Regions from separate parts of the Rhizobium sp. WSM1328 genome, predicted to be linked through region 2. Evidence: riboswitches for the same ligand, from Rfam matches in the RefSeq annotation. Region 2 holds a riboswitch; the other holds the start of a gene.
What was found. A riboswitch is a leader RNA that binds a small molecule or an ion and turns the genes downstream of it on or off. The one in region 2 is predicted to bind FMN.
Positions count from the first base shown of each region.

Region 1: another riboswitch for FMN. It lies ahead of ribB (3,4-dihydroxy-2-butanone-4-phosphate synthase); the one in region 2 lies ahead of AC2444_RS13585 (6,7-dimethyl-8-ribityllumazine synthase).

Region 1 covers NZ_CM172788.1:2,251,635-2,258,938, reverse strand. Annotated here, with positions in the region: gene AC2444_RS11470 (PAS domain-containing hybrid sensor histidine kinase/response regulator) at 1-1,307, shown strand, start outside; gene mobB (molybdopterin-guanine dinucleotide biosynthesis protein B) at 1,239-1,760, opposite strand; gene mobA (molybdenum cofactor guanylyltransferase MobA) at 1,757-2,386, opposite strand; gene AC2444_RS11455 (DMT family transporter) at 2,396-3,304, opposite strand; gene AC2444_RS11450 (SDR family oxidoreductase) at 3,633-4,400, shown strand; gene ribB (3,4-dihydroxy-2-butanone-4-phosphate synthase) at 4,630-5,265, opposite strand; FMN riboswitch at 5,392-5,542, opposite strand; gene AC2444_RS11440 (glucose 1-dehydrogenase) at 5,738-6,520, opposite strand; gene AC2444_RS11435 (SDR family oxidoreductase) at 6,797-7,304, opposite strand, start outside.
Region 2 covers NZ_CM172788.1:2,657,961-2,665,264, forward strand. Annotated here, with positions in the region: gene AC2444_RS13555 (MFS transporter) at 1-4, opposite strand, end outside; gene AC2444_RS13560 (winged helix-turn-helix domain-containing protein) at 1-645, opposite strand; gene AC2444_RS13565 (adenylate/guanylate cyclase domain-containing protein) at 719-1,822, opposite strand; gene AC2444_RS13570 (hypothetical protein) at 2,106-2,330, shown strand; gene AC2444_RS13575 (GCG_CRPN prefix-to-repeats domain-containing protein) at 2,446-2,754, opposite strand; gene AC2444_RS13580 (SRPBCC family protein) at 2,940-3,386, opposite strand; FMN riboswitch at 3,626-3,768, shown strand; gene AC2444_RS13585 (6,7-dimethyl-8-ribityllumazine synthase) at 3,847-4,281, shown strand; gene AC2444_RS13590 (SDR family oxidoreductase) at 4,349-5,119, opposite strand; gene AC2444_RS13595 (alpha/beta fold hydrolase) at 5,184-6,029, opposite strand; gene AC2444_RS13600 (TMEM175 family protein) at 6,076-6,675, opposite strand; gene AC2444_RS13605 (alpha/beta fold hydrolase) at 6,714-7,304, opposite strand, start outside.

The sequences.
Region 1 (7,304 bases), 410 kb from region 2:
AGCGCGTGAGGGAACGAACCAAAGAGGTCAACGCCGCTCACCAGACCCTGCTCGAGGAAGTCGCCCAACGTGAAAGAGCCGAGGAGCAGCTTCGCCAATCGCAAAAGATGGAGGCGATCGGCCAACTGACCGGCGGCGTCGCCCACGATTTCAACAATCTGCTGATGGTCGTTCTCGGAAATCTGGAGCTGCTCGGCAAACACGTTGGCGGAGATGCCAAAGCGACGCGTCTGGTCGACGGGGCGATTCAGGGCGCGCGGCGCGGGGCGGCGCTGACGCAGCGGCTGCTGGCTTTTGCCAGACAGCAGGATCTGCAGGTCAAGCCCATCGATCTGGCCGAGCTGGTCTCCGGCATGAACGACCTGTTGCGGCGCTCGGTCGGATCCTCGATCAGCATCGAAACCATCCTGCCGGCGACGCTGCCGCCGGCGCTGATCGACGCGAACCAACTCGAATTGGCGCTGCTCAACCTCGCGGTCAATGCCCGCGATGCGATGCCGGATGGCGGGACCCTGTCCATATCGCTGCGCGAGGAGCAGGTGCCTGGCGATGACGGCGCTCTCGGCGAGGGGGCCTATCTGGTGCTGGCGGTGGCCGACAGTGGCACCGGCATGGATGCGGAGACGCTGAAGAAGGCGGTCGATCCGTTTTTCTCGACCAAGGAACTCGGAAAGGGCACGGGCCTAGGCTTATCGATGATCCACGGACTGGCCGTTCAGCTCAATGGTGCACTTCGTCTGACCAGCGAGCTTGGAGTGGGAACGACCGCCGAGCTGTGGCTTCCGGCGACGGAACGGCGCGCCGAGCGGGCGATCGAAGCGGAATTGCCCGTTCCGCAAGCTGCGTCCAGACTGAAGATAATTCTGGTCGACGACGATGCCTTGATCGCCATGAGTTCGGTCGACATGCTTGAAGATCTAGGCCACGAGGTCGTCGAAGCAAACTCCGGCTCGCAGGCGCTGGAACTGATCAGCAGCGGCCAGCATTTCGACCTTGTCATCACCGACTATTCGATGCCTGGCATGACCGGCGCACAGCTTGCCCAGGCCGCGCGGGACATTTGTCCGGGGTTGCCGATCGTGCTGGCGACAGGTTACGCCGATCTTCCTGCCGGCACCGATATCGATCTTCCGAGATTGGCAAAGCCCTACGATCAGGCTCAGCTCGCCAAGGAAATCGCCAAGGCGATGGCAAGCGAAACGGTTCCGCTTCTGAGGTCCGGCGGCAACGCAGGTGGTTCAAAGCTTCGCCTGTCCAAGGCCAACGATGTCAGCGATGAAATCGGCGATGGCGCCTGTGTCGTTTAGATCGAAGACCGGCAGGGCCGTATCCGTGACTGCATGATCGGCGGCGATGGCGCAGATATGGGGATCGCTCGGCGCCAACGGTTCGCGATTTGCCGCTTCCAGGCGGCGGGCCTCGATCTTCGGGATCGGCTCGCGCTTGTAACCTTCGATCAGCACGAGATCGCAGGGGGCGAGGCGGGCGAGGATCTCTTCGAACTCAGGTTCGGGGGCGCCGCGCAGCTCGTGCATGATGGCGTAGCGGGTGCCGGAGACGATGGTGACCTCGTGGGCGCCGGCCTGGCGATGGCGGTAGCTGTCGGCCCCGACCTTGTCGATGTCGAAATCATGATGGGCGTGCTTGATCGTCGAGATCCTGTAACCGCGGCGGGTGAACTCCGTCACTAGCCGGACGGCGAGACCCGTCTTGCCCGAGTTCTTCCAGCCGGCGATGCCGAAGATTTTCGGTGCAGTCATACGCGAAGGGCCTCCAGCCAGCGTTCCGCCTCGACGAGATCGTCGGGCGTGTTGATGTTGAAGAAGGGATCGAGCAGGCTGGCGCGGGTCGGATGCAGCGGAAACGCCACTTCCGTAACGTCATGCCGCAACAGGAAGTCGCGCACACGGCGCTTCTCGTCGGTGGCGATCCAGGCTTCGAGATCGGCGGCCAGCGTCACCGGCCAGAGCCCGAAGACCGGATGGCTACGGCCTTCGGAGGTGGCAATTGCGATCTGCGACGCGTGCTCGACCGCGGCCGCCAGCCGGGCGACGAGATCGGCCGGGAAGAACGGGCAATCCACCGAGACGGTGACGACATGGGTGATCGAGGGCAGACCGGCGGCATAGACCATGGTGGCATGGATACCGGCCATCGGCCCGGCCTTGCCGGGAAAACGGTCGGGAATGACAGGCACACCCTCGGCGGCGGCATCGGCATTGACGGCAACGTGGAAAGTTTGCTGCGAGAGGCGGGTCAGCACATGGCGGAGCAGGCTCTCGGCCCCAAGCATCACGCCTGCCTTGTCGCGGCCCATGCGCTGCGAACGGCCGCCGGCCAATACGACGCCCGCTATATGAGATTTATCCAACGAGAATTGAGCCATCATCCTTCCTCAAACCGGCGCACGCGGCGCGGATTCCTGCGCAATCGGCGACACACGGCGCTTGGCCTCACGATAGAACGTATAGAGGCCGGAGGCGATGACGATCGCAGCCCCGACGAGCGTCCAGCTGTCAGGCACTTCCGCGAAGAAAAAGAAGCCGAGCACAGAAGAGAAGATCAGGCTGGTATAGCGAAACGGCGCGACGAAAGAGATTTCGCCGGTGCGCATGGCGAGGATGACCGACTGGTAGCCGACGAGCACCAGCACCGATGCGAGTACGAGATGCCCAAGTGCTGCGGCGCTGACCGGCTGCCAGCCGCCGAGCACCGGGATGAGCAGCGCGCCGAAGAAGGAGGCTGATATGGCGGTGATGACGGTTATCATCAGCGAGGGAATCTCCGGACTGATGCTCCGGGTGGCGAGATCGCGGCCGGCCGTCGTCAGCACCGCAGCGACGCAGAGGAGGGCGGCGGCGGTGAATCCCTCAGGGCCGGGACGGATAATGATCATCACGCCGACGAGGCCGACAAGGATCGCCGACCAGCGCCGCCAGCCGACCGGCTCGCCGAAGAAGAGGGCAGCGCCGAAGGTGACGACCAGCGGCAGCGACTGCAGGATCGCCGAGGCATTGGCGATCGGCATCATGCCGAGCGCGGTGATATAGGTGACGGCGGAGAGCGTCTCACAGATGATCCTGAAGATGATCATCGGCTGCAGCATGATGCGCCAGGAGCGCAACGCGCCCATTTTCCAGGCGATCAGATAGACGAGCAGGCTGGTGAAGAGGCCGCGCAGGAACATGATCTCGCCGGCGTTCATATAGGCGATCACCGATTTGGATAGAGCGTCGCTTGCGGAAAAGCCGGCCATCGCCATGCTCATATAGATGGCGCCCTCAGTATTGCGTGACCGCGGCATGAAGAGATTCCCGTTACCTGTGCGCTCCTTTTAATCGCGAAGACGCATGAAGGGAATCGGATGAATGCCACACCAGGCATAAATCGATGATGCGGTGCACAACGGCACTGACCTCAATGCAGGCGTGTGGATGAAGGTCTCGGCAAATCTCGGTTTTATAAGGCGAATTCCGATGTTTCCGACGCCGTGATCAAGGCGTCGATGAGGACGCGCCGTCGCGCTGCCGGTTCGGCCATAGGCGTTTTTCTCGTCCTGCGCGGGAAACGGGTGGCTGCATCGCATGATGTTTGAGCATGTCAAATCTGGCAACAAACCAGGAGAGACCGATATGACACTTCTCAACGACAAGATCGCCATCATCACCGGCGCAAGCTCAGGCATCGGCCGCGCAGCGGCGAAACTCTTTGCACGGCAAGGTGCCAAGCTCGTGGTCACCGGCCGGCGACAAGACGCGCTCGACGCCGTCATCGCGGAAATTGAGGCGGAGGGTGGGCAGGCCGTCGCCATATCAGGCGATGTCAGGGACGAGGCGCTCCAGGAAAGGCTTGTCGAAACGGCAGTCTCGCGTTTCGGCCGGCTCGACATCGCCTTCAACAATGCCGGCATCATCGGTGAGATGGGGCCGGTCGCCGGGCTGTCGGTGGAGGGCTGGCGCGAGACGATCGAGACCAATCTCACCGCCGCCTTCCTCGGCGCCAAACACCAGTCGGCGGCGATGGGGAAAGGCGGCGGATCGCTGATCTTCACCTCGACCTTTGTCGGCCACACCGTCGGCATGCCGGGCATGGCCGCCTATGCGGCGAGCAAGGCGGGGCTGATCGGCTTCGTGCAGGTGCTCGCCGCCGAACTCGGAGCGCAGAAGATCCGCGTCAACGCGCTGCTTCCCGGCGGCACCGACACGCCCGCCAGTATCACCAACGCGCCTGATGCCACGCCGGAGGTGCTCGCCTTCGTGGAGGGGCTGCATGCGCTGAAACGCATGGCGCAACCCGAAGAGATCGCCAATGCGGCGCTTTTCCTCGCCTCCGACATGTCGAGCTTCGTGACCGGCACGGCGATGCTGGCAGATGGTGGGGTTTCGATCAGCCGAACATAGGGGCAGGAAATAGGGTGTGCTGTGGCAACCAGCCGTGCGCGTCTGGGACCCAGCCACCCGCCCTCGTCCTTCGAGGCTCCGGCCTGCGGCCTGCGCGCCTCAGGATGAGGGCTGGTCGGTGTGCCTTGCCGCTGCGCTTCCCGTTGAACCAAGCCGCAACCTCTCTCCAGCCTCATCCTGAGGCGCCCCGAAGGGGCCTCGAAGGACGGGGCTGGCCGCTTTGCGGAGATCAGGCGACTTCGCGTATGTCTTTTGCCGCCTGGCGGTCGAGATAGGCGACCAGGTCCTCGATGGTGACGAGGGGGAGGTTGTGGCGTTCGGCGAAGAGCGTGAGTTCGGGCAGGCGGGACATGGTTCCGTCGTCGTTGGCGACTTCGCAGATGACGCCGGCGGGGATCCGCCCGGCGAGGCGGGCGAGATCGACGGCGGCTTCGGTGTGGCCGGGGCGGCCGAGCACGCCGCGGGGGTTGGAGCGCAGCGGGAAGATATGGCCGGGGCGGGCGAATTCGGCGGGCTTTGCGCGATCGTCGACCAGGGCGCGGACGGTGGCGGCTCGGTCGGCAGCCGAGATACCGGTCGTCGTGCCCTTGAGATAATCGACCGAGACCGTGAAGGCGGTTTTGTGCGATTCCGTGTTGTTGGGCACCATGAGCGGAATATCGAGCGCATCGAGACGCTCGCCTTCCATGGCGATGCAGACGAGTCCACGGGCGTGGGTCATCATGAAGGCGATTGCCTCAGGGGTGACGGCATCGGCCGCGACCACGATATCACCTTCGTTTTCCCGGTTCTGGTCGTCGACGACGACGACCATCTTGCCGCTGGCAATAGCTGATATGGCATCTTCGATTGTTGCGATAGTCATGCTGTCTGGCCTTTCAAGGGTTATGTCAGCTGACTGACATGGTCTGCTCGGCTCAGTCCGTGAGCGAGCCTTCTGCCCTTGGGCGAACAAACGTCGGCCGACTCCGGGATGGAGTGCGACTGCCCGTGTTGTCCTCTTCCATCCGGACTATACCGTCGGCTCCGGCATCTCACCGGATCTGCTGACCTTCCGACAGGAGGTGCCGGAAGCGCTCGCGGGCTCCAGGATTGCTCCTGATACCGCCGGTGGGGAATTACACCCCGCCCTGAGAACACTTCAAAGATAGGATCAAAAACAGGCGGATGGCAAGGTCACTCGACCAGGCAAAAATGCAAAGCTGCCCTGACGCCGATGGACACACTGTTCACACGGAGGCGACGACCGTGTCGCCTTCCGCACTTCGCTGGTGGTTTGCTCTTTGTTCGATGCATGTCGTTGTCCCAAAACCGCTACGCAATTTTGGGCGCCTGCATCAGGACATGATCAGGCCGCCGTCGACATTGATCGTCTGGCCGGTGATATAGGCGGCGTCATCGCTGGCGAGGAAGGTCACCAGGCCGGCGACATCTTCCCCAGAGCCGGCCCGTTTCATCGGGATGCCCTCGACCCATTCCTTCATCAGTTCGCCGGGGGCGTAGTTGCCGAGCAGCTTGCCCCAGGCCTGGTCGTTATAGGCCCACATGTCGGTCTCGATGATGCCGGGGCAGAAGGCGTTGACGGTGATCTTCTCGGTCGCGACTTCCTTGGCCAGGCTCTGGGTGATGCCGACGACGCCCATTTTCGAGGCGGCATAATGCGGGGTGTAGATGAAGCCGTCGCGGGCCTGGCCGGAAGCGGTGTTGATGATGCGGCCGCCGCGCTTGTGCTTGCGCATCCTTGATATCGCCTCCTGGGCGCAGAGGAAGACGCCCTTGGTGTTGACGGCCATGACCTTGTCCCACTCGTTTTCGGTCAGGTCCTCGACGCGGGCGATTGTGATGACGCCAGCATTCTGGATCGAAACGTCGACCGAGCCGAATTCCTTCTCGGCGGCATCGTAGAGGGCGGTGACGCTTGCCTTGTCGGTGACATCGCCGATGAAGGAGATCGCCTTGCCGCCTTCGGCCCGGATCTGTTCGGCGACGCCGTGGACCAGGTCCTCATTGGCCGAGACGACGAGATTGGCGCCTTCTTTCGCGAAGCGTTTGGCGATCGCCGCTCCGATGCCGCGGCTACCCCCGGTAATGACGACAGTCTTCTGCTCAAAGCGTTTCATGCTCTTTCCTTGTCCGTCGATAAACAGCAAATCTGGGTGCGACCTACCATGCGATCATTATTGGAGATCAAACGGTTGTCGCGAATTCAGGCAGTCTAGAGCGCCGATGACGATCCGAGCCCTCGGTCCGTTCGACAACCCGTTCGATCAGCGTGAAGGGCGGGCAAGACGGCGATATCGCACGCCGTCTTGCCCGTTGGTCCCTTCAGCGCCTCGATCTCAGCCAGGGAGGAAGCGAGATCGGTCACTTTCCAGCAGCGGCAATGAGCTTTCTCATCACCAGCAGCAGAAACCGCCGTCGACGAGAAGATCGACGCCGGTCACGAAACTTGCTGCATTCGACAGCAGAAACACCGCCGGGCCTACCATCTCGTCCACCGCTGCCATGCGCTGCATCGGCGTCTGCTCTTCGAAGAGCTTGGTCTGGTGGACCATCTCCGGACGGGTGTTCATGGGCGTTGCCGTGTATCCGGGGGAGATGGTGTTGACGCGAATGCCGCGGTCGACCCATTCCATCGCCATGGACTTCGACATATGGATGACGCCCGCCTTGGAGGCGTTATAGTGCGCTTGGCTCAGCCCGCGATTTACGATCACGCCGGACATGGAAGCGATGTTGACGATGGAGCCGCGTCCATTCTTGAGCATGGCGCGAGCCTCGGCCTGGCAGGAAAGAAAGACACCTTTCAGGTTGATATCCATCAACGTCTGATATTGGTCCTCCTCCATCTCTTCCGCGGCGTTCGCGTTAGCGATGCCTGCCGCGTTGACTGCAAGCGTCAGC
Region 2 (7,304 bases):
TCATGACCCATCATCTTCCTCGCGATGCGGGAGCCGGCCCGGATAGGGAAAGGCGTGCAGCATGATCGAGAAGGGAACCATATCCGGGGGTGCCAGCTCCCCCAAAGGCGGAGCCACCCGTATCGCTTCGAGAATGGTATCGGTCAGCCGCTTGGTCAGGGCTTCGGCCTGTTCCGCCGTCATCGGGATGATGATGTCGCTGGCCGTGCTCGCCTTGCGCCATTCCGCCGGCAGCTCGGCATATTCCTCCAGCGCCTGCTGCATCTGACCGACCTGCAGAGAGAGTATCGCCTGGTTGAAGGCGAGGTCGAGATCAAGCGCTTCACCCTCGGCCTCGCTTGCCGGCACCGAGGTGAGCTCGTGGCTGGCGCGCCACCAGCGGTCGCGCCGCGAAGCATGCGGCGCTTCCTCGATGAAGCCGTATTGGGCGAGCTGGCGTAGGTGATAGCTGGTCGCGCCGCTATTCAGCCCGAGCCGCACTGCCAGTTGCGTCGCCGTGGCGGGTCCATCGACCCTGAGCATGCCGAGCATGCGCAGCCGGACAGGATGCGTCAGCGCCTTCAGCGCGGTGGGATCGGGCACGACGCGGCTGAGGGTGCGGGGTGCGGTGACGGATTGAGCAGGCTGCGGGCGCGGGTCTTTCATGCCGGAAGCCTACTATTACAAAGACATCTTTGCAAAGCTTTCTTTGCGTAAGTGCAAGTGCCCTGTCCGCAGCTCAATCCTCAAGCAGGGTGAAGACCGCGCAAGGGTCGGCGATGCCGCGCAAGGTGTGCTCGCCGAGCGGCATCAGCGCCGTCGCCGTATTCGCCGCCACCGCGCCCGAGATCAACACGCTTCGGCTGAGCGGCTTGCACAGCCCTTCCAGCCGGCTGACCAGATTGACGGCGGAGCCGATAGCGGTGAAGTCCAGCCGGTCGGCAGCACCAATATTCCCCCACAGGATCTCGCCGAAGTGCAGTGCTGCGCCGAAGGGCAGCGGCGCTAGCCCCTGCGCCTGGCGAACTTGATCGAGATGGGCCATGCCGGCGCGGCTGGCGGTGACCGCGCGCAACGCTGCCTCGCAAGCCTCGCGATCCCCTCGGCCTGTGTCGCCCTCGCTCGACGTAGCCGTGACCGGAAAGATCGCCAGCACGCCGTCGCCGATGAACTTCAGCACCTCGCCCCCGAAGGCATGCACGGCGCCTGCGACACGGTCGAACCAGGCGTCCAATGCGGCGATCATCACGTGAGGCTCGGTCACCTCGGAGAGCGCGGTGAAGTCGCGCAGATCGGCGCAGAGAAGGGCTGCGCGGATGGTCTCGCCAGTGCCGCGGGCAAGCGCGCCGGCCTGCACCCGGGCGGCGCTGCGCCGGCCGAGATAGGCTTCAAGCAGCGCGGCCCGCGCCTCCCGCGCCGCCAAAGCGGCGAGCGGGGCTACGGAAAAACGCGCGACTTCGCGCAGCAGGCCAGCCTCGGTCGGGCCGAATGCGCTGCCCCCTGCCCCGTTGGCGATACCCGCCCAGCCGAGTATCGGACTATCCTGCGAAGGCCCGATTCTCTCCTCCCATACCGGTCCGAGCCCAGCCAGCCACTCGCGCCCAGCCTCGCTCTGCGGCGCCGCGGCAAAGGCCAAAGCCTCGATGACAGCATCGGTCTCGGCTCGCCACAGCCAGGTGCGCCGCGCGATGATCGGATGCGGCACCGAAAGTGTCAGCGCGCCGCCGGAAATCGGCAGGCCATCGGCCAGCAACCGGCGCCCGAGCTCGGCCAGAAACCGTTCGGGACCAGGCGAGGCCCCGGCCTCGTCAACCAGCCAGGCAAGGGGAGATGGCAGATCCATGGCTTAACATCGCACGCTCGCCGGGACGTCCGCAAGGATATCCCTCGGGGTGACCGCTGGCGGTCATCCCTGGGTGCGACAAGCCGACGTTCGCACGTCCATCAGGACACCCCGCGGGTGTCCGTGAAGAGATTCCCATAGACTCAAGCTGTCGCCCCAAAGGACGTCCACTCCCCTGTCGAAAACCCTTCGACGCGGTGGAAAACAAAAAATAAACACTTTAAACTCGCGCGACTTTGATTCCATTATAGGGCCGTTCGTCATCGTGTGATTGAGGGGTACGATGGGCACGGTATTCTGGCCGAAAGATCCGCTGGATGGGAATGACATGACGGTGCTGACGTCGATCCTTCGGCGATGGTGCGAAAGGTATCAGGTCGAGCTGACGGCGGAAGAGAGCAGCCGCAAGGCAAAGGAACTCGTCGAATGGTTCGAATTCGGCGTCAAGGATCCCGTCGAGCTCGAGGAATTGATCGACGACAAGCACTGGCTCGTCAGCAGGATCTGACCCTCTCGGGTAAATCGGGAGAACGCTGGCTGTCAGCGTCGGCGACGCTTTTTCATGAGAAAAGGCCGGGCGAAAATCGCTCCGGCCTTCGTCCATTTACATCTAAGCGAGACTTTTAGTCATTATCCCGCCAACGCCGGTCGCGATCCCAGCGCCGCTCATGGCGCCAGCGCGAGCCATCCCAATCGCGGTGACGCCGCTCCCAGCCCCAGCGGGGCGGACCACCGTAGAAAGCTACCGGCGGCGGGCGTCTCCAGCTTCGCCGGCATTCGCCCCAGCGCGTCAGATGCCAGCCGCGACCGCAGGCGTAGTCGACCTTTGTGACACTGCTCTGGACATTGATTGTCCCCATCGGCATTGCCTCCGCGGTACCGATCGAGAGGCTGCCGGCAAGCAAGGCAGCCGCGATAGAAAGTGCCTTCATCGTGAACTCCATTTTCAATCCAGCCGTCCGCAGATTAGGACCGCTAAATTGAACTGGAGATGAACTGCGCGTTCATGTTTGCGGTAGCAAAAGAAGCGCTTCCGCACGACCCGCTTGGGCGCTCGCCGACCGTTGTTGTCACAACCGCAAGCGCATCAGAGACGCCCCGCTGCCGGCAAATTTGTTCATGTCCGGCCGTAAAAAGCGTCGGGACCCGGATCCCGCCCGGCGGCGACTTCGGTCAGGCGCCCCAGGTAATGCGCCCAGCCTTCCGCATGGCCGGCGAATTGATCGGCGCTGGGCAGGCCGCTATGAGTGAGCCGCAACAGCGTTCCGCCCTCCTGTTCGATCAGGTCGATCTCGACCAGGCTCGACCCCGGCGGCACCGCTTCGCTGCCGTCCCAGCCGAAGCTGTAGGCAAGGCGATGAACCGGCACCACCTCACGAAACGAGCCGCGCGCAAAGCGGGCGCCGGTGACGTTGACGAGATAGAGCCCGCCGGGCTGCGGCTCGACCTGCGCTTCCGTTCCCATCCAGCGCAGGATCTTCTCCGGATCGGTCATCAGCGCAAACACCGCGGCCGGCGGCGCCGCAATATGCGCCTCGCGGTGAACGACGAAAGATTCTGGCATCACTCTCTCCCATGGTTGTCACGGCCTCGCCCAGGCGGAGACAGCGCGTCCTGTCTTGTCGTGCTTCTGACGTGGATGTCCTCACAGAGAGCATGTAGGCGCAAGCTCCTCCTTCGCAAGAGGGATTGCCCGCCGCCATCGGCGAACGAGCGAAATCGCCGCTTGGGGAGCCTGATCCAGCTCCGGCCGCGAAAGCATATCGACCTATTGCCAGCCCGCCGCCTTCCCCCTATTGTCCGCGCCGTTCTCAGGGCGGGGTGCAAGTCCCTACCGGCGGTATGCAATTTCGATTGCGAGCCCGCGAGCGCCTTCTTAGGAAGGGTCAGCAGATCAGGTGAGATGCCTGAGCCGACGGTCATAGTCCGGATGAAAGAGAACGTGCGTTCCTGCCGCCCTTGCGGCTGTCGGGAACGTTCGTGATCGCCTTGGGTGATGTGTCTGTTCGCCAAAGGAGATTACCGTGACACCCACCCGCTACGCCTTCGTCAAAGCCAGTTGGCACGCCGACATCGTCGACCGCGCCCTTCATGGCTTCCATCAGCTTATTCCGCCCGAGCAGGTCGACGTGTTCGACGTCCCCGGCGCATTCGAGATGCCGCTGCTTTCCCGCGATCTTGCGGCAACCGGACGTTACTGCGCGGTCATTGCCGCCGCCTTCGTCGTCGACGGCGGAATCTACCGCCACGAATTCGTCGCCCAGGCCGTCGTCGATGGGCTGATGCGCGCCGGCATGGATACGGGCGTGCCGGTACTGTCGGTCTCACTGACGCCGCATCAGTATCAAGAAACCGAGCACCACAAGCAGATCTACCGCGCGCACTTCGTCGAGAAAGGCCGCGAAGCAGCAAAAGCGGCTCTGACGATCGGCAAAACGCGCGCCGCTCTTGCCGCGTAGTCAGCGGTTCGACGAATAGAGGAACGCAGGAGATGAAGACGGCGGTGCACTCCCGCCGTCGACCGCATCAGATCGACTTCACCTCGCCGCCATCCATGCGTAGCGCCGAGCCGGTCATCCAGCGGGCACCCGGCGACACCAGGAAGGCCATCAGTTCGGCGATTTCCTCCGGCTCGCCGTAGCGGGCGATGCCCGCCTGCTCGGGGAAATGCGCGGTCGCCTCCTCCACGCTCACACCGTGCAGCGGCGCCCAGTGCTCAAGATAGGAGCGGCGCCGGCCGGTCATGACGGGACCGGGCAGCACGCTGTTGACCTGCACGCCATCGGTGATGCCGCGATCGGAAAAGGCCTTGGCGAGTGCGACGATGGCAGCATTGATGGTACCGACCGCCGCATACGGCGCCTTCGGAAACACCGCCGAATTGCCCGACATCAAGACGACGGAGCCCTTCGCCTCTCTCAGCGCCGGCCATGCCGCAACCGTCAGGCGCCTCGCGCCGTGCAGCTTTAGCGCCAGCCCGTCTTCCCACTGCGCATCGGTCATCTCGAAAAGATCGATCTGCGGCACACCGCCGGCGATGTTGAGCAGCGCATCGATGCGGCCAAAGGCGCCAAGCGCCTGATCGACCACGGCCTGCGCCGCTTCCGGCTCGGCGAGGTCGGCGCCGATGACGAGGGCTTGCGCGCCGCCCGCCCTCACCGCCTGCGCGGTCTCCTCAAGATTGGCGCGGTTGCGGGCGACCAGCACCAGCGCGGAAAAATCGCGCGCGAGGCGCTGCGCCGTCGCCTGGCCGATACCCTGGCTGGCGCCGGTGATGATGGCAACTGTATCAGACATGTCGTCTCTCCTGTTGGCTTGGGCGACCGCCCGCCCTTCCGGCGGGCAGCGCCTGGTTCTGCTCTCAGCGGGCCAGAAAATCGCGGATCGCAGCCGCGATCTCTGCGGCATGCGTTTCCAGCGCGAAGTGGCCGGTGTCGAGGAAGCGGACGACCGCATTGGGATTATCGCGCTTGAACGCCTCGGCGCCGGGCGGCAGGAAGAACGGATCGTTCTTGCCCCACACGGCCAGGAACGGCGGCTTGTGGGTGCGGAAATAATCCTGAAAGGCAGGATAGAGCGCGACATTGCTCTTGTAGTCGCCGAAGAGGTCGAGCTGTATGTCCTCGACGCCGGGCCGCGCCAGATAGAAATTGTCGAGCGAATAGCCGTCGGGCGAAACCGTCGTCGGATCGGCAACCCCATGCGTATATTGCCAGACCGTCGTTTCCGGCTGCAGCATCGCCTTCAGCGCATTGCGGTTCTCCTCGGACGCATCCTCCCAATAGGCCCGGATCGGGTTCCAGCCCTCGCTCAGGCCCTCGACATAGGCGTTGCCGTTCTGCGAGATGATCGCCATGATCCGGTCAGGATGTTTCACGGCCAGCCGGAAGCCGGTCGGCGCGCCGTAGTCGAACACATAGACGGCGTAACGATCGAAGCCGACGACTTCGGTGAAACGATCGATGGTCGTGGCGATCCCGTCGAAAGTGGCGCCGCGTGCCGGCAGGTCGGATCGTCCGAAGCCCGGAAGATCGGGCGCGACGATGTGGAAGCGATCGGAGAGCAGCGGCATCAGGTCGCGGAACATGTGGCCGGCGCTCGGAAAGCCGTGCAGCAGGAGCAGCTTCGGAGCATCCGGCGAACCGGCCTCGCGATAGAAGATGTTGAAGCCGTCGACGTCGGCGGTGCGGTATCTGATGGTGGACATGACAGTCTCCTTTGCTGTGATAACTTGATTGGTATTTCCGGTCTGGTTATTCCGCCTGCCCTTGCTGGCGGCTGTTGAAGATCTCCGGCTGGAGATAGAGAACGAGGGCGCAGCAGATCAGGAAGAAGCCGAGGAGCGGTACGAAGGGAGCAACGAGCCCCGCCACGGCAAAGATCGCCAGGCCGATGAGCGTCCGCCGGCGCGCCAGGCGGCGGGCGGGTTCCGGCATGGCGCCCGCCTCGGCTTGCGCGAATATCTCGCGCTCGAACATCAGATAGGCAGCATTGACCAGCACGAAGACCGCGGCATAGACGGCAACCGGCATCGGCGCGAGGCCGGTCCTCGCCATCCAGGCCGTCGTGAACGGCAGCAGCGACACCAGGAAGAGGTGCACGAAGTTGATCCAGATCAGCCGGGTAGAGGCAAAGCGCACCAGCCGCAGCAGGTGATGATGGTTGATCCAGATGATCGCGATGAACAGGTAGCTCAGCGCATAGCTGACCAGGATCGGCCAGAGCGAAAGCACGGCTGATATGTCGGGAACCTCGGGCGCCTTGAGCTCCAGCACCATGATGGTGATGATCACCGCGATCATGGCGTCTGAAAAGGCGCTCACCCGCTCGGTCGTCATCTTCTCTCCGTGCATCTCGATTTCCTCCTCATCCCTTGTTTTGACAGTTGAATTCAGGCTGCCACCGCGGCGGCCGCCTCCCTGACGATGTCGAGCACGGCGGCAGGCGCCGTAACGATTGGCGTGTGATCGGCGGCGTGTGAGCGCACCCGCGCCTGCATGCGCTCGGCCATGAAGCGCTGATTGTCGGCAACGATCATCCGGTCCTGTTCCGCGATCAGGAACCAGGCCGGACGGTCCTTCCAGAGCGGGCGCGGCACGGGAACAGTGATGCAGGCCGGCGAGATCGGCCGCTGTACGGCGGCAAGCACCGCCTGCTCACCCGCCTCGGCATTCTGCGCGAATGCGGTGCTAAAAGCCTCTTGCGGCAGATAGATCAGGCCATGACTGTCGGGCGCGAGCTTCGGCGCCTTGGGGTGCGGCTCGCCGCGATAGAAGATATCGGCGACCGTCTCGCCTTCATCAGGTGCCAGGGCGGCGATATAGACCAGCGCCTTGACCTTCTCGTCCCGGGTCGCAGCGATCACCGCGCCGGCATAGGCATGGCCGACGAGAACCACCGGCCCGGTCACCCGCTCCAGCGTGTGCTCAAGGGCTGCGACATCGTCGCTGAAGGAGGTCAGCGGCAGCGGCACCGCGAACAC